3 regions of the Thalassotalea nanhaiensis genome follow, and region 2 is predicted to be linked to each of the others. Evidence: predicted binding sites of a transcription regulator. Region 2 holds the regulator's gene; each other region holds the start of a gene.

Region 1 (3,293 bases), 1.8 Mb from region 2:
AAATCTATTAAGGTCACTCACTATTCCTTTTGCGACGGTTAAGCCTTGTATTGTTGATTGCGTAAGGCCTGAAAGATCGTTAACTACATGGCAATAGCTTTTATCCCTTAATGGCAGTTTGTGTTGCTCTGCTATATTTGGGTTTTCTATAATGGCCTGATGGGCAGATTTAATATCAGTAATATAATCTTCTAAAATTGCCAAGTTACTTAATGAGTAGGCCAATGGGTTGTTTATTTCGTGGGCAATACCAGCAGATAACATGCCAACCGATGCCATTTTTTCTGATTGAATTAAGGTTTGTTGATTGAGTTTTAAATCGGCAATGCTTGCTTGTAATTCGCTATTGGCACGTTTTAATCTGATTTGTGTGGTTTGCAGATTTCTTTGATAAATAGAACTTGCGATCCGAGGAGCAATAATATTAGCAACTATTTGCAATAACTCTTGTTCGGATTTTGTATAATTATTTATAAATTTAGATTCAGAGTCGATAACCGCAATTGTTTCACCTTCATAGATTACTGGCACTGTAAGCTCTGAGCGGCCTGAATATTGATCAAATATATAGCGAGAGTCAAGCATAGTGTCAGGTACTATCTCTGCTACCTTAGTTTCTGCTACGGTACCAACAATGCCTTGCCCCATAGGAATTTCTATTCTTTCATAGATTTGCCTATCTTTAGGGTTTTTAATACCAAATGCTGAAACTTGAATTAATACTTGCTCTGCTCGTAGGTAAATAACACAATCTTCAAACTCCATGATATCACCTACGCCTTGAGCGATAGACCATAGCAGGTCATCTAAACTTGCTTGCTCAAGCATAGCCAATGCAAAATCATTAATTTTCTTCACACCTACTGACATAGTTACTACCTATTAGATGTTAGATTACCCATTATTAAGCATAGTTTAATTTTTGCAAGGTAACCAATTTAGTTGAGTTATAAGTTAACTAAATAAGGACATTTAAAGTGGGCAGTTATTAAAGTTAAGGGAGGAATGTATATTTTTATTGTGTAGGCAAAAATAGAAAGTGGGGCGCTAGCCTTTTAAACCTGGCATTGTTACATAATCGTATTATGAACATAGTTTGCTGATAACTTTTGAAATTAATTTCTAGCTGTACCTTATGATTGAATACTTTTATAAAACTAGTAGATAAAAGGTATTAGTTAACTAATTGAGTATGTTATTCGCCATTTTCTTCTGAATTCGCCAAGTTGTATGCTCTTCCAATCTTGTCGTCATTTATTTCTTTTGTTCGTCATATTTTTGTCGCCATTATTTTTCTTTTGAAAAGGGTGGAAACCTAAGTTTTATTAGAAGCTAAGTAAAATGGGTTTTGTAACCCAATTGTTATTTGTTGGCATGATTCTGGCTTTAGTAGAGGTAGATTAATTTAAACGGAATAATTTATGAATCTTTCTTCATCAAACAAAATAACAATAATAAGGTCTGCGCTTAGTACTTTGCTGCTACTTTCTGTAGCAGCTTTTCTTTTTTTCTCTAACAGTCAAACGTTACAAAAGGGTTCTTACATTGTTCAAGGAGCAAGTAAACCAACGTTGATTGCCGCAATTGAATCAGTTGGTGGTGAAGTCGTTCATAACTATACTGTCATTCAAGCAATTTCAGCTTTATTAACAAGTAACCAAGCAGAGCAGATTCGTAATAATCATCCTTTGATTAGGTTGTTTTCCGATGAGAAAGTTAAACTGAGTTCACATAAGTCGAAATCTAAAGCAGGAAACGGCGTTGATGAACGTAATACTTATTTTCCAACACAGGTAGGTGCAAGCCAGCTTCATTCGCAAGGGATCACAGGTGAAGGCGTTGGTGTTGCTATTATCGATAGTGGTGCTGCAAAGTTTGATGGTATCCGTAAGAACAGCTACGGTAAAAAGCGTACAATTCATCATCATAGCGTACTTAAAGGTAGCAAAGCATTAAAAGATGAGTATGGTCATGGTACTCATATCACCAGCTTAATTAGTAATAGCTCAACTGCATTTAATAGTAACGGTGATGCAAGTGAATCATATAATGGCATTGCCCCTGACGTTGAATTAACGATTGTTAAAGCGTTTGATGCTAATGGCAGCTCTACTTACACAGATGTTTTAAAAGCTATTGAATATGTTGTTGAAAATCGTGATAAACATAATATCAAAGTATTAAACCTTTCTTTTAGTGCTAAACCACAGTCTTTTTACTGGCAAGATCCTATCAACCAAGCATTAATGGTTGCTTGGCAAGAAGGAATTACTGTATTTGCTTCAGCAGGTAACAGTGGTTCAGAAGCTATGTCTATTGGCGTTCCGGGCAATAACCCTTATGTGATAACCATTGGTGCTACTTCGGACAACTATACACCGTTTGATTTAAGTGATGACTTTGTTACTTCATTTTCTAGTGCTGGTCCTACCGTTGAAGGTTTTATTAAGCCTGAACTAGTTGCTCCTGGTGGCCATATGCAAGGCCTAATGAGTCATAAATCTAAAATCTATAAAGATTACCCTGAATATGCAGATGGTAATGATTACTTCTTATTATCTGGTACATCACAATCTACCGCTGTAGCAAGTGGTGTTGCTGCTCTTATGCTACAAGATGACCCATATCTAACACCTAATGATATTAAATGTCGTTTGATATCATCAGCATTTGCAGGTACAGCAAATGAAGGCGAATTGTCATACAGCATTTTTCAACAAGGTGCAGGTATGATAAACGCACCATGGGCAGTAGCTAGCGACAAAGTCGGCTGTGCTAACCAAGGAATGGATATCGCTAATGAATTGAATGATTCACAACATTATGCCGGCCCAGCTCGTCGTTATGATGATAATGGTGATTTTTATATTCTAGGTGTAGAAGGACATGAATGGGATGGTTTGTACAACAAAGCTCACTTGTGGCCAAACGCTCACTTGTGGCCAAACGCTCACCTGTGGCCAAACGCTCACCTGTGGCCAAACGCTCACTTGTGGCCAAACGCTCACTTGTGGCCAAACGCTCACTTGTGGCCAAACGCTCACTTGTGGCCAAACGCTCACTTGTGGCCAAACGCTCACTTATGGCCAAACGCTCACTTATGGCCAAACTCTAACTTATGGGGCGATGCAGCCGTTTGGGAAAACGCACATTTATGGCCAAATTCGAATTCATTTTTAGATTTGGGAAGTGATATAAGTTCAGTCTCATTTATCAATAAATGGATAGAACAAGAATAATAATTAAAAAGGCGCCGAAGGCGCCTTTTTACTGAATAAATTATGCATTGAAGG
Region 2 (3,293 bases):
TCATGAAAGAGTTAATTTGCCAAATAAATTTTGTGACTATCGGTTGGCTTGCCAAAAAGTCTTGTACAGGTTGATCCAAGCCATTGTAGGCTTTTAGTCCTTCTTCCCAGAAAGGGTTAGGTAAAAATCTTGCATCAAACACGTAATCAGCATCAGAAGGTACGCCATATTTAAAGCCAAATGATTCAAATACAATGACTAAATTACCGGTCGTTGAACCCAGTACTCTTTCTCGCACTAAATCGGCAAGTTGATGAGGGGTTAATTTTGACGTATTGATGTATAAATTTGCTCTACTTGCCACTGGGTCCAGTAATTTTTTCTCAAGAGCAATAGCCTGATCAAGTGCCATATTTTGACGAATAAGTGGATGTAAACGTCTTGTTTCGCTGTAGCGTCGTATAAGTTCACTATCATCGGCGTCTAAATACAAGATACTTAATTCTACCGAATTAGGCAGGTAATCTATGATCTCTTTAACATCGTCAGGGTTTTCTGGCAGGTTACGTACATCGAGTGATACGGCAACATTCTCATAGTCATTAATAACGGTATGCGTTAGTGCGGGTAATAGGTTTACCGGAATATTATCAACACAATAATAACCAAGATCTTCAAGCACTCTTAACGCGACGGTTTTACCTGAGCCTGAACGTCCACTTACGATGATTAGTTTCATTTTTTACCTAATTGTTTACAACCAATTGATGAAGTTCAGTGGCGCTGTGACAACGTCTCACTCTTTTACTATTCTCTTTATCACTAAAAAATTTCGCAACACTGGCCAAAGTCTCTAAATGTTGCTGACAATGATCTTCGGGTACGAACAGCGCGAAAAAGATATCCACCGGCTTATCATCAATAGCGTCGAAGATAACCGGCTTATCTGTTGTCAATAATACTGCTACGGGTCTTTCACTGTTATTGATTTTTCCGTGTGGAATAGCAATACCATTACCAATTCCAGTACTACTTAATTTTTCTCTTTTGCTTAAGCTTTCCAACAATTCTTTTGCGCTTGCACTACTAATTTTGTTCGCTGCAATTGCACTGATTTGTTGAAGAATGTTTTTCTTACTTTTACCCTGTACTGCACATAGGGTGCAGTCAGGGCTTAATAATTGATCTAGTTTCATAGTTAATGGTGGGCTAACTTAGCCTTATGTTTAAGAACTTGTCTATCTAATTTGTCGACCAAGCCGTCTATTGCCGCATACATATCTTCATGATTGGCTGAGGCAAAGATCTCGCCAGCATTTACATGCAAGGTTGCTTCTGCAATTTGTTGTAGTTTTTCTACTTTTAACACCACATAGACATTGTTTATGTGATCAAAATGTCGTTCCAGTTTTTGTAATTTTTCACTCACATATGAGCGCATAGAGTCGGTAACTTCAACATGATGGCCAGATAGATTAATTTGCATAAGCTTTATCCTTGTTTTGTTGGTTTTAAAGTAAACTTTTTCGTTGATTCGATGGTGGAATACCTAACGATTCTCTATATTTTGCAATGGTTCGACGTGCAACATTGATACCTTGATCGCTAAGTAGTTCAGCCATTTTGCTGTCACTTAATGGCTTTGCTGCTATCTCTGCATCGACGAGTTTTTTAATCAGCGCACGTATTGCTGTTGATGAACATTCACCACCATTCTCTGTACTGACATGACTCGAGAAGAAGTATTTTAATTCAAATATACCTCTGGGGGTATGCATATACTTTTGCGTGGTTACACGTGAAATTGTTGATTCATGCATTTCAACAGCTTCGGCAATATCGTTTAATACCATTGGACGCATTGCTTCTGGACCATGTTCAAAAAAGCCTTGTTGTTGCTGAACAATACAATTAGAAACTTTCAATAATGTGTCGTTTCTACTTTCAAGTGATTTGATAAACCACTTGGCTTCTTGTAAATGTGAGCGAATGAACTGGCTGTCTTCTGATGATTTAGTTGTTTTTACTAACGAGGCATATTGATTGTTAATACCAATTTTGGGCGCGGTATCAGGGTTCAATTCTACCACCCAGCGACCATTTTTTTTGAACACACTGACATCAGGAATAACGTATTGTTCTTCTTGTTGAACAATCGCATCGCCCGGTCTTGGGTTTAATGAGTGAATGAGTTGCATCACTTCTTTTAGCTGTGGTTCTTTTAATTTGGTTTTACGCATGATTTGTCTAAAATCACGATTACCTAATAAATCGATATGCTCGCTAATGACTAACTTGGCTTCTGCAATAAAGGGGGTGTCGGGGCTAAACTGAGCAAGTTGAATAAGTAAGCAATCGGCAATAGACTTGGCTCCTGAGCCAATAGGGTCAAACATGTGAATGCGTTTTAACACTGCTTCAACTTCGTCTAATTCAACTTCATCGTCGCCTAAGCTGGATAAAATATCTTCGCAGGTTACCGTAAGGTAGCCGCTGTCATCAATGGCATCAATTATTGTTACGGCAATGGTACGGTCAGTATCTGAAAACGGAGTTAATTCCATTTGCCAGGTCAAATGATCCTGGATAGATTCTGACGTTTCTCCTTGATAAACATAATCATCATTACTGACGCCACCAAGTCCCGTATTCGACGTACCGGCACTAAAGCTTTCTTCCCATGTTGAATCTACGGATAGCTCTTGTGGAATTTCATTTTGAGTTAATGCTTCAGAGGTACTTATTTCATCATGCGTAGGCTGCGCATCTTCACTTCCGTCAGGAGTATCTGCAGTAGCTGGTTTACTATCTAGGTGCGAGTCAGAATTAGCATTGTTTTCTTCTTGATTAGCCGATTCATCAACCTCTAATAAAGGATTGCTATCGAGGGCTTCTTGAATTTCTTGTTGAAGATCTAACGTAGATAGTTGCAACAGCTTTATCGCTTGTTGCAATTGTGGGGTCATCGTTAAGTGTTGCCCCATACGGAGCTGAAGACTAGGTCTCATTGTTTGAAAAAATTCCAAATTTGCATAAAGTTAGTTTATGCAAGTTAACTACTGATTACACGAGAAACGAATGGGTATTAATTCGCTCTAAGCTACGTCTTATAATATAACTATAGCTTGAATTTCTCACCTAGGTAGACATCTCGAACATGTTGATTACTTAAAACCTGTTCGGCATTACCTTCAGCGATTAATTCACCATGACTTACAATATATGCATGTTCACACACATCGAGGGTTTCTCGTACGTTGTGGTCGGTGATAAGTACTCCGATACCACGTTCTTTTAACTGTAAAATAATCTTTTTAATATCGCCTACTGAAATAGGGTCTACACCGGCAAAC
Region 3 (3,293 bases), 310 kb from region 2:
TGCCGGGGCTAGTGATAATTTATTTAGCGTATTCATGTTAAATCCTTAATATTATTTTTAAATATGTTTATTCATCTGTTAACTAAGATGCAGCACAAAACAAAAAGGTTTAAACGCATTTAAAAATATTTTTAGTTATGCCAAAGTGATACATTACCTTACTAATAAAATTAAACAACAAAATAAAATCTATGTTAAATGTGCAGTTATTGCTTACCGGCAATGAATTAATGAGTGGCGATATTGTTGATACTAATTCGGTATTTATCGCCCGAGAGTTTAAAAATCTTGGTATCGAGCTTACTCGTAAAGTAACAGTTGGCGATAATTTGCAATTGCTTACTGAACAAATGGAACAACTAAGCGTTGATGCCGATATATTGATCATCAACGGTGGCTTAGGTCCAACAGTTGATGATATGACCGCACAAGCTCTTTCTGAAGCAGCAAATAAACCACTTGCTTTGCATCCTACTGCACTGGAACAAGTAAAGGCATGGTGTGTAAAGCGTAGTTACCGTTTAACCGGCCCAAATATGAAACAAGCATTATTGCCTGCTGGTTGTAATATTGTTAATAACCCAATAGGCAGCGCGCCAGGTTTCTCTCTGAGTCATAACAATTGCCAAATTATCTGCACACCAGGTGTTCCGGTAGAATTAAAAGCAATGCTACGAAATGAAATTTTGCCAGAGATTGCTAAGCAGTTACCAGAGGAGCTACAAACAGTAACTCAAAAGCTGAAAGTTTTTGGAATAGGCGAGTCAGGGTTACAAAAGATGGTTAATGAAACCTACCCTAATTGGCCTGAAGAAATAGAGCTTGGCTTTCGAGCAACCATGCCGCTGTTAGAAGTAAAATTAACCAGCAGAAGCCATACGTCTTCCACCCTTAGAGATGAATGGTATAACAAAATTAAAGGCCTGTTAGGCCAACATATTGTTAGTGAAAATGGCAACTCTATTGCTGCAACTGTGGTTGAACTGTTAAATCAGCAAGGTAAAACCATTACTACTGCAGAATCATGTACTGGCGGTATGATAGCCGCACAGCTTACTGGTATTGCCGGTTCATCAAATGTTTTTGAAGCAGGTTTTGTCACTTACTCTAATCGAATGAAGGCCAAGTTAGTTAATGTAAATGAGAAAACGTTAGAACAATTTGGCGCAGTAAGTGAGCAAGTAGTTAAAGAAATGGTTACTGGTGCTTTGGCGGTTAGTGATGCCGATTATGCCGTATCAGTGTCTGGCATTGCTGGCCCAGATGGTGGCACTGAAGAAAAACCGGTTGGCACTGTTTGGCTCGCATGGGGAGATAAACAGCAAGTTTTTGCTAAGAGATTATATTTGCCAACCCATCGTATTCATTTTCAAAATTTTATTGCCAATACAGGCCTAGATTTAATTCGTCGATTAATTTTAGGCTATGCTGATGAACCGCGTTATTTTGTCGAACGCCAATTAAAAAACAAAACGTCTTAACGATTTTTATAACAATTGTGTAGGTATTGATGAGCACAACTTAGGTTAGCACTGTTAACAAATGGTTAATTTGACTAATAATAATTGGTTAAATTAACCTTTAAATTATTAGTACGGTTCTGAAAAACCATAAACACCTGAAATAAAAGGAAAAAATATTATTGGCTAGTTTATTGCTACATATGAGAAATAAACAAGTACAACAATATTATGGGATTACGAATGAAAAACTCACTATTAACCAACATAACAGCAACTCTTTTACTTAGTACTGCACTGTTAAGCACTGCAAGTAGTGCTCATGAAAATGACCATGACTCAGGCAGTTACTCATTTAATAGCGAAGAATGTTCTATCGATGTTAACTACGGCATTGCAGTTTCAGAAGATAGCATTCGCTTTATCAATGATGACGAAACCTATGTACAGATCAACAATAATCAACAGTTGTTTGTTGAAGGTAAACTAGTTGACCTAACTGACCGTCAGCAAGCATTGGTTACAGAGTATTCTGAACAAATAAACCAGCAAGTACCTGAAGTGGTAAAACTTGCAACTGACGCTATCGAAATTGCCTTTCAAGCCGTAAGCCATGTAGTAATTGGAATTAGTGGCGATAACGAAGAAAGTAAAGCTCGTGTTGACAACATTTTTACCAAAATTAATGCCGAAGTTGAAAAACGATTCAATGAAAATAACGGTGACTATTTCGTTGCTGAGCAAGATTTCGATGAGTTTGATCAATTTATGGAAGATGAATTAGAAGAGGAAATTGAAGAGCTTATTGCTGACTCAGTGGGCGACTTATTAATTGCTGTTGGTACTGCAATGAATAATGAAGAAGGAAACTTTGAACAGAAGATGGAAGCCTTTGGCGAACGCATGGAAAACATGGGCAGAGACATAGAAACAGCTGTTGAAGGTAAAGCAGAAGTGCTTGGTGAGCAGGCTGAACAGCTATGTCATAACCTTAAAAGTTTAGATCAACTTGAAAGCGAGTTATCAAACAGTATTGACGAGATGAGTGACTTTAATCTAATCACTGTAAGTGACTAATATTAATAGCTAATTAATATTAAAGAGGCTGCTAATTTTATTAGCAGCCTCTTTTTTTTACATTGTAGAACGCTTATACGCTCTATATTCTGGCTTCCAGAAGTTAGACTCTATGTTTGCCAATAATTGTTCATCACTTATTTCTAACGCCAAGCCCTGCTGCTGAGCAAGTTTACCAATAGCAAAGGCGATGCTTTTACTAATAGTAGCAATTTCAGTTAGTGGCGGTAACAATTCGCCTTTGCCGGTATTAGCAAGTGGTGATGCATCAGCAAGCGTTTCACTTGCTAACATTAACATTTCATCGCTAATAAATTTAATATTTGCCGCTAAAACGCCTAAACCAATTCCAGGGAAAATATAAGAGTTATTACACTGGGCAATATTAAACGTTTCACCTTTATATTTAACCGGTGCAAACGGGCTACCGGTAGCAATAACTACATTACCATCAGTCCAATTAATCACTTGCTCTGGTGTTGCTTCAACTTGTTTTGATGGGTTAGATAACGGGAAAATTATCGGCTTATCAGTCCCAGCTGCCATCGCTTTAACTACCTGTTCCGTAAATAAACCAGCTTGACCTGAAACCCCAATTAAAATATCAGGTTTGGCACAATGCATTACATCTAAAAGCGCAGCGTATTCGCCAGAGAATTTCCAATCAGTTATAGCTTCAGGACTTTGTACGAGCTTCTGCTGGAAGTCACGTAAATCTGTCATACCTTCAGTTAACAGACCATATCTATCAACCAT

The links. The regulator sigma-54, encoded in region 2, starts transcription at its own class of promoters, with help from an activator protein. The targets are predictions, from matches to a motif close to GTTGGCACGNNNNTNGNNT.
Region 1: RI845_RS08675 (S8 family peptidase) is a predicted target of sigma-54. The motif match lies at 1,369-1,387, and genes of this name have one in related genera.
Region 3: RI845_RS15130 (DUF2884 family protein) is a predicted target of sigma-54. The motif match lies at 1,642-1,660, and genes of this name have one in related genera.

The regions. Positions count from the first base shown of each region.
Region 1 is NZ_CP134146.1:1,967,622-1,970,914, forward strand. Features, by position in the region: gene RI845_RS08670 (sensor histidine kinase) at 1-870, opposite strand, end outside; gene RI845_RS08675 (S8 family peptidase) at 1,422-3,239, shown strand.
Region 2 is NZ_CP134146.1:3,797,049-3,800,341, reverse strand. Features, by position in the region: gene rapZ (RNase adapter RapZ) at 1-679, opposite strand, end outside; gene ptsN (PTS IIA-like nitrogen regulatory protein PtsN) at 687-1,136, opposite strand; gene hpf (ribosome hibernation promoting factor) at 1,139-1,426, opposite strand; gene RI845_RS16495 (RNA polymerase factor sigma-54) at 1,452-2,948, opposite strand; gene lptB (LPS export ABC transporter ATP-binding protein) at 3,059-3,293, opposite strand, start outside.
Region 3 is NZ_CP134146.1:3,489,055-3,492,347, forward strand. Features, by position in the region: gene RI845_RS15120 (DUF4097 family beta strand repeat-containing protein) at 1-36, opposite strand, end outside; gene RI845_RS15125 (CinA family nicotinamide mononucleotide deamidase-related protein) at 192-1,481, shown strand; gene RI845_RS15130 (DUF2884 family protein) at 1,704-2,537, shown strand; gene RI845_RS15135 (NAD-dependent malic enzyme) at 2,595-3,293, opposite strand, start outside.